Flavivirga spongiicola: one gene and its partners. The protein of the gene in region 2 binds, or shares a complex with, the protein of the main gene of each other region. Links are inferred from orthologs where the notes say so. Each region holds a gene or a part of one and is shown on either strand. Other genes may lie near its edges.

What was found.
Region 1: pfkA (region 2) and Q4Q47_RS13160 share a complex: the UniProt entries of both Bacillus subtilis proteins name them as parts of the possible RNA degradosome complex. The link is inferred for Flavivirga spongiicola from one-to-one orthologs.
Region 3: pfkA (region 2) and rny share a complex: the UniProt entries of both Bacillus subtilis proteins name them as parts of the possible RNA degradosome complex. The link is inferred for Flavivirga spongiicola from one-to-one orthologs.

What each region holds. Positions count from the first base shown.
Region 1 is NZ_JAUOEO010000001.1:3,280,992-3,285,205, forward strand. The notes cover bases 1,252-4,214. They hold Q4Q47_RS13160 (polyribonucleotide nucleotidyltransferase), read right to left. Parts: upstream 3,883-4,214; coding sequence 1,621-3,882; downstream 1,252-1,620. Other genes in these bases: Q4Q47_RS13155 (LA_2272 family surface repeat-containing protein), read left to right, coding at 1,252-1,553; rpsO (30S ribosomal protein S15), read right to left, coding at 4,102-4,214. In the rest of the region: Q4Q47_RS13150 (helix-turn-helix domain-containing protein), read right to left, coding at 1-725; more of Q4Q47_RS13155, read left to right, coding at 843-1,251. UniProt on the Bacillus subtilis protein: Involved in mRNA degradation. Catalyzes the phosphorolysis of single-stranded polyribonucleotides processively in the 3'- to 5'-direction. Necessary for competence development in Bacillus subtilis.
Region 2 is NZ_JAUOEO010000001.1:3,882,094-3,887,499, reverse strand. The notes cover bases 2,503-5,406. They hold pfkA (6-phosphofructokinase), read right to left. Parts: upstream 4,496-5,406; coding sequence 3,509-4,495; downstream 2,503-3,508. Other genes in these bases: Q4Q47_RS15435 (translocation/assembly module TamB domain-containing protein), read right to left, coding at 4,653-5,406; gap (type I glyceraldehyde-3-phosphate dehydrogenase), read right to left, coding at 2,503-3,491. Also shown: Q4Q47_RS15465 (ATP-binding protein), read right to left, coding at 1-637; Q4Q47_RS15460 (hypothetical protein), read right to left, coding at 754-897; Q4Q47_RS15455 (hypothetical protein), read right to left, coding at 957-1,283; Q4Q47_RS15450 (N-acetylglucosamine kinase), read right to left, coding at 1,560-2,420; more of gap, read right to left, coding at 2,490-2,502. UniProt on the Bacillus subtilis protein: Catalyzes the phosphorylation of D-fructose 6-phosphate to fructose 1,6-bisphosphate by ATP, the first committing step of glycolysis.
Region 3 is NZ_JAUOEO010000002.1:148,000-152,213, reverse strand. Bases 1,252-4,214 are described here. They hold rny (ribonuclease Y), read right to left. Parts: upstream 3,539-4,214; coding sequence 1,964-3,538; downstream 1,252-1,963. Other genes in these bases: Q4Q47_RS20660 (hypothetical protein), read right to left, coding at 4,090-4,214; Q4Q47_RS20665 (cell division protein ZapA), read right to left, coding at 3,781-4,074; xerD (site-specific tyrosine recombinase XerD), read left to right, coding at 1,252-1,834. Outside these bases: Q4Q47_RS20685 (porin family protein), read right to left, coding at 1-352; more of xerD, read left to right, coding at 938-1,251. UniProt on the Bacillus subtilis protein: Endoribonuclease that initiates mRNA decay. Initiates the decay of all SAM-dependent riboswitches, such as yitJ riboswitch. Involved in processing of the gapA operon mRNA, it cleaves between cggR and gapA.

The sequences.
Region 1 (4,214 bases), 600 kb from region 2 along the record:
ACATTATTATTCATTAAATGCAACTCATTGTAGTACAGCTTGAATTTAAGATTTTTATTAATTAGTTTAACAGAAATATCTTTGATTAATTGTTTTAATAGTTGACAGATTTGTAAAGCATTTTCCGTTTTTACCTGTCCAGCCTGGTAGTAAAAATGAATCTGCTTTAATGTACTATTAACCGAAGTGATATCCCATATCTCAATGGTATTCAAATTATAATAAAGACTGCCTAATTTTTTTCCAGCTTCAATTAAAGCAGGGCTTGGTGCAAAATTTTCGAAGCTTTTAGTTGCTAATTTTGGATTTAATAATTTGAGCCAAACATAATATTTAAACTGACTTAATTTATCACCATTTAAATTATAAAATAAAGGAATATCTTTTGCTGAATATATAATACGACCTTCCTTTTGTTTTAATAAGGGATAAAGTGAATTGTAAGAATCGTCAAAGTAGCATTGAAGTTCGGATTCTGTTTCGATATGTTTTGTCTTTTCAATTGTCACAAACTCCGCGTTTGTGATTTCAAACAAGCGGTCTAAGGATATGTTATAATATTTAGCCAAAACAATGGTTTCCTCAATAGAGAATTTACTTTTTAAACTCACCCGCCTATGTGCAGCGTCATAGCTAATATCTAAAGCAGTAGAAATAGCTTCAATAGTTGAAGTGCCTTTGGGTAATTCCTGTTTTAAATTCTGAATAAAAACGATCTGATACATTTTCAAATGTATTTGTTATTTGTGATAATCACAAATAATAATATTTTATCTTGCATTTTAAGCAATTAAATATGTGATTATAGCAATAGTTTTGGACTGAATTTAAAAATTATAATTATGAGAAAATTAATATGCATTATTACTATATTATTAGTTAATTTAAGTGTTGTTGGCCAAAACGACTCAATTGTAAACCGAAAATTAAGAGGCCCTATTTGGACAACTCATAGTATGAACACCGATATAGTAGGAGTGTCTTTAGGTGCTTTTCCAACGGATTATAATAATAAACATAAACTTACAAGAACGTTTGGCATTCGAATTGAAATATTTCCTTTATCTCCCTTTTATTTTCTTGCTCCAAGAACACCTATCTCTACAAATGAAGTTGCCTATAAAAAGCATATGGAAAACACTAGTGTGACACAACAAATTTATGGTCTAAATATTTCGACTGGAACTTTTGAAGGTATTGATTCTTATGGTATCTCTTTAACAGGTTTTATGCATTACAGCAGAAAGAATAACGGTGTCTCTATAGCAGGACTTACTAATTCAATTGAAAGAGCAAATGGAATTGTAGCCAGTTTTGGAGGCAATCAAGTTTATCAAGGTAATGGTATTATGATTGCAAGTGTTTGGAATAACGTAGCAAGACGTTTTAATGGTATGCAAATTGCCGCTGAGAATTACATATATGAAAAAGGTAGAGGAGTACAAATTGGTGTTTTTAATAAAGCAAAAAACTTTAGAGGCATTCAATTGGGTATATGGAATAAAAATGACAAGCGCTCATTTCCTATAATTAATTGGCAGTTTAAAAGTTGAGAAAAAAAAACCTCTCAATTTAAATTGAGAGGTTTTAAGTTTGTAGATTATAAAGGTGTTAAATTAATTAACCTTCTTTTTTATCTTCTCTAGGTTTTCTGTCATCACGACGGTTATCACGTCCTCGATTGTCTCTACCTCTGTTATCACGCCCACCTCTGCTATCACGTCCATTACTTTCTCTTGGTGGTCTTGCTACATAACCTTCCGGTTTTGGTAAAATAGCTTTACGAGATACTTTTTCTTTGCGCGTTCTTGAATCAACTCCAAAATACTTCACATCAAAAACGTCTCCCATGTTTACAACGTCAGATACATTTTCTGTACGTTCCCAAGCTAATTCGCTCACGTGTAATAATACTTCATTTCCAGGAGCATCCATGTATTCTACAACGGCTCCAAAATCAAGCATTTTAATAACTTTTACTTCGTAAACGCTACCAACTTCTGGTTTAAACATTAATGAATCTATTTTTGCTAAAACAGCATCGATACCTTCGTTACCAACACCTAGAACTTCAACAATACCTTCTTCGGTAACTGGATCTTCATTAATAACGATCGTTGTTCCTGTTTCTTTTTGTAATTCTTGAATTACTTTTCCACCAGGACCAATTAATGCACCAATAAATTCGTTAGGAATTCTTCTGGTTACCATTTTTGGAGAGTGCGGTTTCACATCTTCTGCAGGAGCAGCGATAGTATCAGTTAATTTGTCTAAAATATGCAAACGACCGTCACGAGCTTGATTTAAAGCATTTACAAGAATTTCATAAGACAATCCTTTTACTTTTATATCCATTTGACAAGCTGTAATACCATCGGCAGTACCAGTTACTTTAAAATCCATATCCCCTAAGTGATCTTCATCACCTAAAATATCAGATAGAACCGCATACTTTCCAGAATCTACATCAGAAATTAATCCCATGGCAATACCAGAAACAGGTTTCTTTAATTGAACACCAGCATCCATAAGTGCCATAGTACCAGAACAAACCGTTGCCATAGAAGACGAACCGTTACTTTCTAATACTTCAGAAACAACACGAACTGTATAAGGGCAATCTTCAGGAACCATACCTTTTAAAGCACGTTGTGCTAAATTACCATGTCCTACTTCACGACGAGATGTCCCACGAATTGGTCTGGCCTCTCCTGTTGAAAAAGGAGGGAAGTTATAATGTAAATAGAAACGTTCTTCTCCTTCAAAAGATGGCATATCTATTTGATTCGCTTCTCTAGATGTTCCTAAAGTAACTGTTGCTAATGCTTGAGTTTCTCCACGAGTAAAGATTGCAGAACCATGAGTTGATGGTAAATAATCAATCTCACACCAAATAGGTCTAATTTCATCAGTCTTACGACCATCTAAACGTAAACCTTCGTTTAAAGTTAAATCTCTAACAGCCGCTTTTTCAGCTTTACTGTAATATTTAGATATTAAACCTCCAATATCTTCTAATTCTTCTTCAGAGAAAGTCGCTTTTATTTCTTCTTTGATTTCTGCAAATGCAGCGCCTCTTTCATGTTTAGCAGAACCTGCTTTTGCTACAGCATATACTTTGTCGTATGCCATATCATGAATTTTTTGAGCTAAATCGGTATCTTCACGTTCAGGTTCGTACTCGCGAACTTCTTTTTTTCCGAATGCTTCAGCTAAAGCAACTTGTGCAGCACATTGTACTTTAATAGCTTCGTGTGCAAATTTGATAGCTTCAGTCATTTCTTCCTCAGAAATCTCATCCATTTCACCTTCAACCATCATTACAGAATCAGCCGAGGCACCAATCATCATATCAATGTCAGACTCTAATAACTGAGAACGTGTTGGGTTGATTACGAATTCGCCGTTTACACGACCAACTCTGGCTTCAGAAATAGCACATTCAAAAGGGAAATCTGATAGTTGAATAGCAGCAGAAGCCGCTAATCCAGCCATGGCATCTGGCATAACATCATCATCATGAGACATTAACTGAATCATCACCTGAGTTTCACTATGATAATCTTTTGGGAATAATGGACGTAAAACACGGTCTACAAGACGCATTGTTAATACTTCACCATCACTAGGTCTTGCTTCTCTTTTAAAGAAACCTCCAGGATAACGTCCTGCCGCAGCAAATTTTTCTCTATAGTCAACTGTTAATGGTAAGAAGTCAACATCTGACTGTTTGTAATTGGAAACAACTGTACACAAAAGCATACATTTTCCAGATTGCACAACAACGCTACCATGCGCTTGTTTTGCTAATTTTCCAGTTTCGATAGAAATTTCTCTACCGTTACCTAGGTCTATGACCTCTCTAAAAACTTGTGGAATCATAAATTTTTTAATTCTAATTAAACAATGGTCGTTGTGTTGTTGTAGTTGTTGTGTGACCAATGAAAAACTATGTGTCCTGAACTCATTTCAGGATCTGCTTAATCATATAATTACGTAATTTATACTCTTCGTCCGAGTTATATTATTTGCGCATCACTTTATTTTTTGGCTAGAGACAGCTGCGCAAAAACAAAAAAGAGGCTGTTAAGCCTCTTTTAATTATTTTCTTAATCCTAATTCTTTTACTATGGCACGATATCTTAAGATATCTTTCTTAGTTAAGTAATCTAGTAAAGCACGACGCTTTCCCACTAATTTTACTAACGAACGCT
Region 2 (5,406 bases):
ATATCTTTCCATAGTTAGTAAACTTTATAGCGTTGTTAATCAAATTGATCAATATTTGTTGAATTCTAGCCGAATCACCTAAAACAGAAAACGTTTCTTTTTCTTCATATAAAAACTTAAAATCAAATTCTAAACCTTTTTCCCAGGCTTGATATTCAAAGACTTTAAAAAGACGGGATAAATCCGATTTTAAATCTATCGCTAATAAATCTAATTTAATATCTCCTGTTTCCACATCAGCATTATCAGTCACCATGTTTACTAATTGCAATAAATGTTTCGAAGAATATTCTGCTATTTCAACCTGTGCTTTTTGATCGCTATTAAGTTCCGTCTGCTTTAACATGTTTAGCATGCCTAAAACAGTACTAAGTGGTGTACGAACCTCATAACTCATGTTTGCTAAATAAATTGATTTATGCTCAATTATTCTATCAGATTCTTCAAGAATTGCTTTCAGCTCCTTAATTCGAATGTTTAAATTTGATTGTACAGTATCGTTTTTTAATTGATTTTTAAAAAAATACTGCAATACAAAAACTTGTATTATGGCTAGAATAAATAAAAACAATGCTATCGTTTCTAAACCAATTTTCTTTTCAAGAAAGAAATAGCTCACCAATAGTATGGTGGCCATAGAAATAAAAATAAAAAAAGATAATACCCTTCTTTTTTTTATAGATTTAGTAAACCGTGAGAAAAAGCTCATTTATTAATACGTTTTAACAAACTTATTCAAATTATATTAAAACTTTATAATTCCTTTATTTTTATTTCTCTTAACGCTATACTTTGCCCTTCTGCTTGTAAACCAATTAAACCTTCAGCTAGCATTTTTCTCTCAGTTTTTATTACTGAATCACAGTGGTTTAAAGCACCTGTGTAGTATATAAGCATGAAAAAATGGTAGGCTCTTATTAGTCAACACTCTATAAAAAATTATGGTTTTAAATCTTTTACATTTCAATAATATCTTCGATTATAATACGTGTAATAGATGCACATGTATTATTTACTTCCCAATTCAGTTTTACATTTAAAGGAAATGTTACTTTTTGCAGATCTATATTAGCATTTTCAGGAAGTATTTCAAATCGATAATCTGTGGTCATGTTATCAATTTCTATTATCCATCCTCCACAGCAAGCACATAATGTAAGATCTTGGCCTTTAATCACTGCTGTGGATTCATATTTAATTTCAGCTGAATCATCATCATTTTTGCAAGCTAAAAACAACGAACATAAAGTTACCAGTAATACTATTTTTTTCATAAAACGCATCTAATGATTTTATATCTAAGATGATATATCATTAAAACGGTTGCGTGATAAATAAAAAAATTATTAAAACCGACTATCCCCCGAGGCAAGCCGTAAGGATATTTTGCCAGTTTCATACCCATATCAAGTTGAGCACAAAGTTTTGGCTTCAGGATCAAAAATCGAAATTTTGTGTTTTACTTTACCCGAAACTGTAAAAAGCAGTTCCGACCTCTCTCAAGGAGAAGTGAGAAGAAAACCCCGATGCTTGATCGGGGAATTTTTAGATTAAAAAACTTATAAATTTTTAGTGTGAAAAGACACCAGACCTTCAATAGGTCTTCGCTCAAAATTACCAACTGTAAATCCCATCTCTTGAGCTACAGCTTTAATTTCATCTTGTGAGAAATATGCAATAGACCCTGCAAAATGAACTGGAGCGGTTTTTAGCTCCTCTTTATATTGCATAATCATATTAATAGCAAATAATCGGATGCCTTTTTTTATAAGGTTACTAATATATTCTGACTCCTTATTTAAAAACATAAACTCAGCAAAACTGGCTAGATACGCACTAGGATTAGGTTGTTTGTATAAGTTATACTTTATATAATCAGACTCCATATTAAATTTACTGCTGATGGCTATTTTAATGTCTTCCGGCATATGATTAAAATAATAATCTCTAATCAATTGACGTCCATAATAATTACCAGAGGCATCATCCATAATAGAGTATCCTAAAGAGTCAACACTCTGCACTAACTCTTTACCATTATAGTAACTACAATTAGACCCCGTTCCCAGAATACAAACTACTGCCGCCTCTTTATCATGACTAATTGTAGAATAAACCGCAGCCATGGTATCTTCATTCACTTCAACATGGGCATTGACAAACATTTTTTCTAACACCTGTTTTAAAAGTGCTGATGGTTTTGCCGTACCACAACCAGCCCCATAAAAGAAAACATGACTAACACTTTCCTTATGCTCCTTTAATAAACTATTAGATTTAATTATTTTTTTTAATTTCTTTTTTGGTAAAATAGCTGGGTTAAGCCCTTTAGTACGTATTTTTTCCAGTAATTGATTACCATTACTATCTACAGCTATCCAATCAGATTTTGTAGAACCACTATCAACAATTAAAATCATAAGTTTTTAAATAAAAAGTCCACAGAGTTGCTTTATTAATAAAGTTACTCTGCGGACTAAATTAATAATTTATATTGAACCGATATGTTGTGCTAAATCAACTAATTTAGTTGAATAGCCAAATTCATTATCATACCAAGATACTAATTTAACAAAGTTATCATTTAATGCCATACTTGCGTTTGCATCAAATGTACTTGTTTTTGGTTCTGAAACGAAATCTTGAGATACGACACCTTCTTCTGTGTATCCTAGAACACCATTTAATTCATTTTCTGAAGCATCTTTCAAAGCCGCTTTGATCTCATCAAAAGAAGCTGGTCTCTCTAAACGACATGTTAAATCTACCACAGATACATCAACAGTAGGTATTCTAAAAGCCATACCTGTTAATTTACCATTTAATTCTGGAATTACTTTTCCTACTGCTTTTGCAGCTCCTGTAGATGCAGGCACAATATTATTTAAAGAAGCTCTACCTAATCTGTAATCTTTTCTTGAAGGACCATCAACAGTAAACTGTGTTGCTGTAGCAGCATGAACTGTAGTCATTAAACCTTCTGCAATACCAAATTTATCGTTAATTACTTTTGCTAAAGGCGCTAAACAGTTTGTTGTACAAGATGCATTAGATACGATAGTATTTTCTGCAGTAATTTCGTCGTGATTAACCCCCATTACAAACATTGGTGCATCTGCAGATGGTGCAGAAATAGCCACCTTCTTAGCTCCAGCAGTAATATGCTTTTGAGCACCTTCTAAAGTAGTGAAGATACCTGTACAATCTAAAACAACTTCTGCTCCAACCGCATCCCATTTTAAATCTTCTGGGTTACGTTCTGCAGTAATTCTTATTTCATTACCATTAACCACTAAGTTACCGTTATTTGTTTCTATAGTTCCATCAAACTGTCCGTGAACAGAATCGTACTTTAATAAATATGCTAAATGATCTACATCTAGTAAATCGTTTATTCCAACTACTTCAATATCTGGTCTAGAAGCTGCTACTCTAAAAGCTATTCTTCCAATTCTTCCAAATCCGTTAATTCCTAATTTTAATTTTGACATAATCTTATTTATAAATGTTATGTGCTCATGATATCTGAGACACGCAATAATTCTAAGTTAATTTTTGACTTTCCTTTTATGGCTTTCTCTAATGGTGTTAATTCTACTTTATTGTCTAACAAACCAACCATATAATTAGTTTCTCCTTCTAATAAGGACTCAACCGCACTTACACCCATTCTACTGGCTAAAACACGATCGAAACATGATGGTGCTCCTCCTCGCTGCATATGGCCTAAAACTGATACTCGAACATCGTAACCTTCCATGTTTTCATCTACATAATCCTTTAGTTCGAATATGTTTTTACCAATTTTATCACCTTCAGCAACTATAACTATGCTTGAAGTTTTACCAGATTTTCTACTTCTATTCAGCGACTCTACCAATCTATCTAATCCTAAATCTTCTTCAGGGATTAAAATCTCTTCAGCACCGCCAGCTATACCAACATTTAGAGCTATATGTCCTACATCGCGTCCCATGACTTCAATAAAGAATAATCTGTTATGGGAACTCGCTGTATCACGAATCTTATCTATAGCATCTACTACTGTATTTAAAGCTGTATCAAACCCTAAAGTATGGGAGGTTCCATAAATGTCATTATCAATGGTACCCGGTATTCCCATGACTGGAAAGCCAAATTCTTGATTAAAAATTAAAGCTCCTGTAAAAGAACCATCACCACCAACAACAACTAATCCATCAATATTGGCATCTATTAATTGTTTAAATGCTTTTTGTCTGCCTTCAACTGTTCTGAACTCTTTAGATCGTGCAGATTTTAATATAGTTCCCCCTTTGTTTATAATTCCTTTTACGCTACGTGCGTCCATTAACTTAAAATCGCCCTCTATCAAACCTTCATAACCACGATAAACACCTACGCATTCTATCTCATGATAAGCACATGTTCTAACCACCGAACGAATAGCAGCATTCATTCCTGGTGAATCTCCTCCAGAAGTTAAAACGGCTAATTTTTTCATTACTTTTGGCATCAAATTTTATTATTTACAGGTAAAATTAATAAACAAAATGCACATATCTATAGCATTTATCTTATTTTAATTATAGTTGTTAAACTATAACGTTTGAGTTAATAAAAAAAATCGTTTTATTATGAAAACAGCTATAAATAAAGTAAAAAAAGGCCGTTTATTTTTGTGTAGAAGGCTTCACTTTAATGAAATTCGGTAATGCATTAGCTTCTTTTTCTTCTGTTTTTTCTTGAGGAGCTATGTCTTCTTTTTTAGATTTCTTAAAGAAGTTTTGAAGTAATTCTTTAAAGGTATCAAAATCGACACTGTATGAAAGCCCAACACCTTGAGTATAACCTATCGCTTCACCAAAATTTCTAATACTATTTTCTCTATTAAATACTTTAGCAGTTAGTGTGCCATCTTCGTTTAATAGAAAATCAATTTCTACATCTCCTGCAATAACGGTTTCGGTTGCTCCTGCACCACCTACCGGAACACCTACTTTACCATTTATAAGTACCCGGTCACTAATTTGTGTTTGTAAAGTAACTCCAACTCTATCCCCAGTTTGATAATCTGGTCTATTTTGACCTGCCTCGTAATTTAATCCTATATTGAGTTTTCCATCTCCGTTAGTAAAAATACCGCCAATAATGCCATTTAATCTTTCTGCAATTGTACCAGATACATTAAACTCCCCTGCTCCTCTATTTTTAAATGAGCCGCCTGTCGCTAAAAAATATAATGCTTGATTTTGCCTGTCATCATCAGATTCCAAGCGATATTGTAGCTCCGATTTAATAGTTGAATTTACATTAGGAAACTCAAAACTAAACTCTGGATCGGGTTTTTCTAAATTTCCTTTTAAACTAATATTCAATTCAACAGGAATACTTCTATTTATTGGATTGTCTAACAATGGTGAAGGG
Region 3 (4,214 bases), on a different replicon or contig from region 2:
AAGACTTTACTCCATCAGCAGTATCAAGTAAAATACCTAAAGCTGGTCCGGCAAGTACATCTAATTTTTCAGAGACTCCAAATTTCGCCATAAGTGGAATAGCTATTTGATCTAAATTGTCTACTGCAACATAAAGAACTTCTGGTTGAAAACTAAAAGCATCTGAAATTCCAATTTCAGCAAAAGCACCTACATAAAATCCCGTCTCAGAAACGGTAACACTGACTATTCCTCCTTTTAATTTTTGTGATGCAGCATCAATACCTGCTTTAACACCAAATTTTGTTTCTTGAGCATTCATGCTTGATAATCCAAATACTGCAACAGCAGCACAAAGTAGTAATTTCTTCATAAGATAAAATTGTTTTTAATTTTTGATTGGGACAAATAAAACTCATTTTTATTTATCGTAAAAAGAAATTTGTAAAAAAACAGTGTTTAGACGATTTAATATGCTTTTTATCGGATTTACAAGAATATGCGTATTTTTATTTTTACAAATTATGAAGTAATAAACTTACGAAATTACTATGATTCGGGTATAAGAAAAAGAAAAATCATCTATAAATATGCTTTTTTAGGCAAACAAAATAAAAAGGAAATGTTTAGTTCCTTCTTTATTACTCATTAGTATTTAATCTAAAATTAAAATAATTAGTGTGACCTGTTTAGACACCTACATCAAACATCTCTAATATATATCCCAAATCAACAGTTATTGCAAAAGTGATCAAATCTCCAACATTACCAATAGGAATACCTTCATTGATAATTGCTTTAAAATGGTTTTTGACAATTTACACTGTCAACAAAATAATAAATTTATTTAACATCCATCAAAAAGACTGATAATGATATGATTAAACAAAAATGCATGTAATTCTTTATTCAATTTACAAAAGTAGAAATCCAAAGATTTACTTTATTTTTACAAAATATGAAATGGGAGCACGCACTTAAAGACTATAAATTGTATCTAAAAATTGAGAGAGGTCTATCAGAAAATTCCATAGAAAACTATTCACGTGATGTTAAAAAGCTAATTAACTATTTAGAAAATCATGAGATCAGTGAATCTCCAATTACGATTACTAAAGAAGTAGTTCAGGGGTTTATATATGAAGTAGCTAAAAGCGTCAATGCTCGTTCACAATCGCGCTTAATTTCTGGTTTACGCAGTTTTTTTAGCTATTTAATCTTTGAGGATTATATGACTTCTAACCCCTTAGAACTTATTGAATCACCAAAAATTGGTAGAAAGTTACCTGATACGTTAAGTGAAGAAGAAATTGATATTATTATAAATGCTATAGATTTAAGTAAACCTGAAGGAGAACGCAATCGTGCTATGTTAGAAACACTTTATGGGTGTGGGTTGCGAGTCAGCGAGCTCATTAATCTTAAGATTTCTGATTTGTTTTTTGATGAAGGCTTTATAAAAGTTACTGGTAAAGGTGACAAACAACGCTTTGTGCCAATTATAGATATCACTCAAAAATATATTAACATATATAGAAAAGAAATCCGAAATCATTTAAATATTCAAGCTGGCTACGAAGACACACTCTTTTTAAACAGAAGAGGCAAACAACTTACCAGAGCAATGATTTTTACCATTATTAAGCGTTTGGCAGAGAAAATCGGACTCAAAAAAAATATCTCTCCACATACTTTCAGACATTCGTTTGCTACTCATTTATTACAAAATGATGCAGATCTCAGGTCTATACAATTAATGCTTGGCCATGAAAGTATAACCACTACCGAAATATATGTACATTTAGATAAAAGTCACTTAACCGAGGTGGTAGAAAAGTATCATCCTAGGAAATAGTTGTTGGCTGTTAGCTGTTGGCAAGAATAAAAAACCCAGCTTCTGCTGGATTTTTTATTCTTAAATATAATGTACTATTATAATCTATTTAGGTATTGTTCATGAGATTCCTGTTTTCACAGGAATACATTACTTAGCAATATTAACTGCTCTGGTTTCTCTAATTACAGTTACTTTAACTTGACCTGGATAGGTCATATCTGTTTGCACCTTTTGTGATATACTGAACGATAAATCTGCTGCTTTTTGATCATCTACTTTTTCACTTTCAACAATAACCCTCAATTCTCTACCTGCTTGAATAGCATAAGCTTTTTTAACTCCTGTAAAACCAAAAGCAATATCTTCTAAATCTTTTAAACGTTGAATATAACTATCGAGTACTTGACGACGTGCTCCAGGACGCGCTCCAGAAATGGCATCACAAACTTGTATAATTGGAGCTAATAAAGATTTCATTTCAATTTCATCATGATGCGCTCCAATAGCGTTACATACATCTGCTTTTTCACCAAATTTTTCAGCCCATTGCATCCCAAGAATAGCGTGTGGTGTTTCCATATCTGCTTCCGCATCTGGCACTTTTCCGATATCATGTAATAATCCAGCGCGTTTAGCAAGTTTTGGGTTGAGTCCTAATTCTGCTGCCATAACACCACAAAGTTTTGCAACTTCACGTGAGTGCTGTAACAAGTTTTGGCCATAAGAGGAACGGTATTTCATACGTCCCACCATCTTAATAAGCTCTGGGTTCAAATTATGTATCCCAAGATCAATTACTGTACGTTTTCCAACTTCAATAATTTCTTGTTCTATTTGTTTTTGAGTTTTCTTTACAATCTCTTCAATACGTGCAGGGTGAATTCTACCGTCAGTGACTAATTTATGTAATGACAAACGTGCAATTTCTCTTCTTACAGAATCAAAGCATGATAGTATAATAGCTTCTGGTGTATCGTCAACTATAATCTCAACACCTGTTGCAGCTTCAATAGCACGAATGTTCCGACCTTCTCTACCAATAATACGCCCTTTAACATCATCCGATTCTATATTGAATACAGACACACAGTTATCAACAGCTTCTTCTGTTCCTATACGTTGTATGGTATTTATAATAACTTTTTTTGCTTCTTGTTCTGCCGTTAATTTAGCCTCTTCTAAAGAGCTTTGAATGTAAGCCATGGCATCATTTTTAGCTTCACCTTTTAAAGACTCTACTAATTGTTCTTTAGCTTCTTCTGCAGAAAGGCTCGAAATGACCTCTAATTGTTGCACTTGATTTTTATGAAGCTTATCAAGTTCCTCTTGTCTTTTTTCAAGAACATCAAGTCTATGATTATAGCCCTTTATTTTACCGTCTAAACTTTCATTAAGTTTTTTCCCTTTTGAAAGTTCGTTTGATATTTGCGATTCTTTATCACGTGTACGTTTTTCGGCTTCGGCCATTTTCTTATCTCTAGATAAGATAACTTTTTCATGCTCAGACTTGAGCTCTATAAATTTTTCTTTGGCTTGAAGAATTTTATCTTTTTTAAGCCTTTCTCCTTCACTTTTAGCCTCTTTTAGAATTAGATCTGCATTTTTCTTTGCTTCTTTTACAAGTTTAGAAGCATTATTTTTTTCAAGCCTCTTTGTTATAATAAAACCTATGATGAGTCCTAAAATAACACCTCCTACTGCATATATAATTGAGTTGTCCATTGTATTTAGTTAGTTTTTGTATATAAAAAAGCCTACACTGGTATAAAGTTTTGTATAAACCCCTTAAAAACAAGTTTAGGGCTAACAAGCTGATCAAGGGTCTGCTCAAGTATCTAAAATAAATCAGTACTAGCAGCATGCTTTTACAACTTAAACTCACCCTTTTTAAAGAATTAACGTTGAGTTTATCAAAAAAAATAACCAATGTAGGCAGTAACTTTTTAGTTTATTTTAAAGAACGTTTAAGAGATCAAATAAGAATGTAATAAATCATTAAGCGCATTTAGCTTATCTTCTACATGCTCATTTACATTATCTTTATTAATTGAATCCTGTTCTACTTGAGATGCAAATTGTAACGCGCACATGGCCAATACATCTTGTTTATCTCTAACAGAATAACTTTGCTCAAATTGCTTTATCATCGCTTCAATGTTCTTAGCCGCTTTACGCAATCCTTCTTCTTGATTTGCTTCAATCGTTAAAGGATATACTCTATTAGCTATAGATAGCTTTATTTTAAGCTTTTCTGGCATTGAATTTATGTTACACTAATCTGAGAGTTGAGCAATACAATAGTCTATTTCTCTTATTAGTGCGTTTATTTTAAGCTTAGTTTCTCTTTTATTATCGTCACTACCAAGTATTGTATTTGCTAATTTTAAAGCCTCAAATT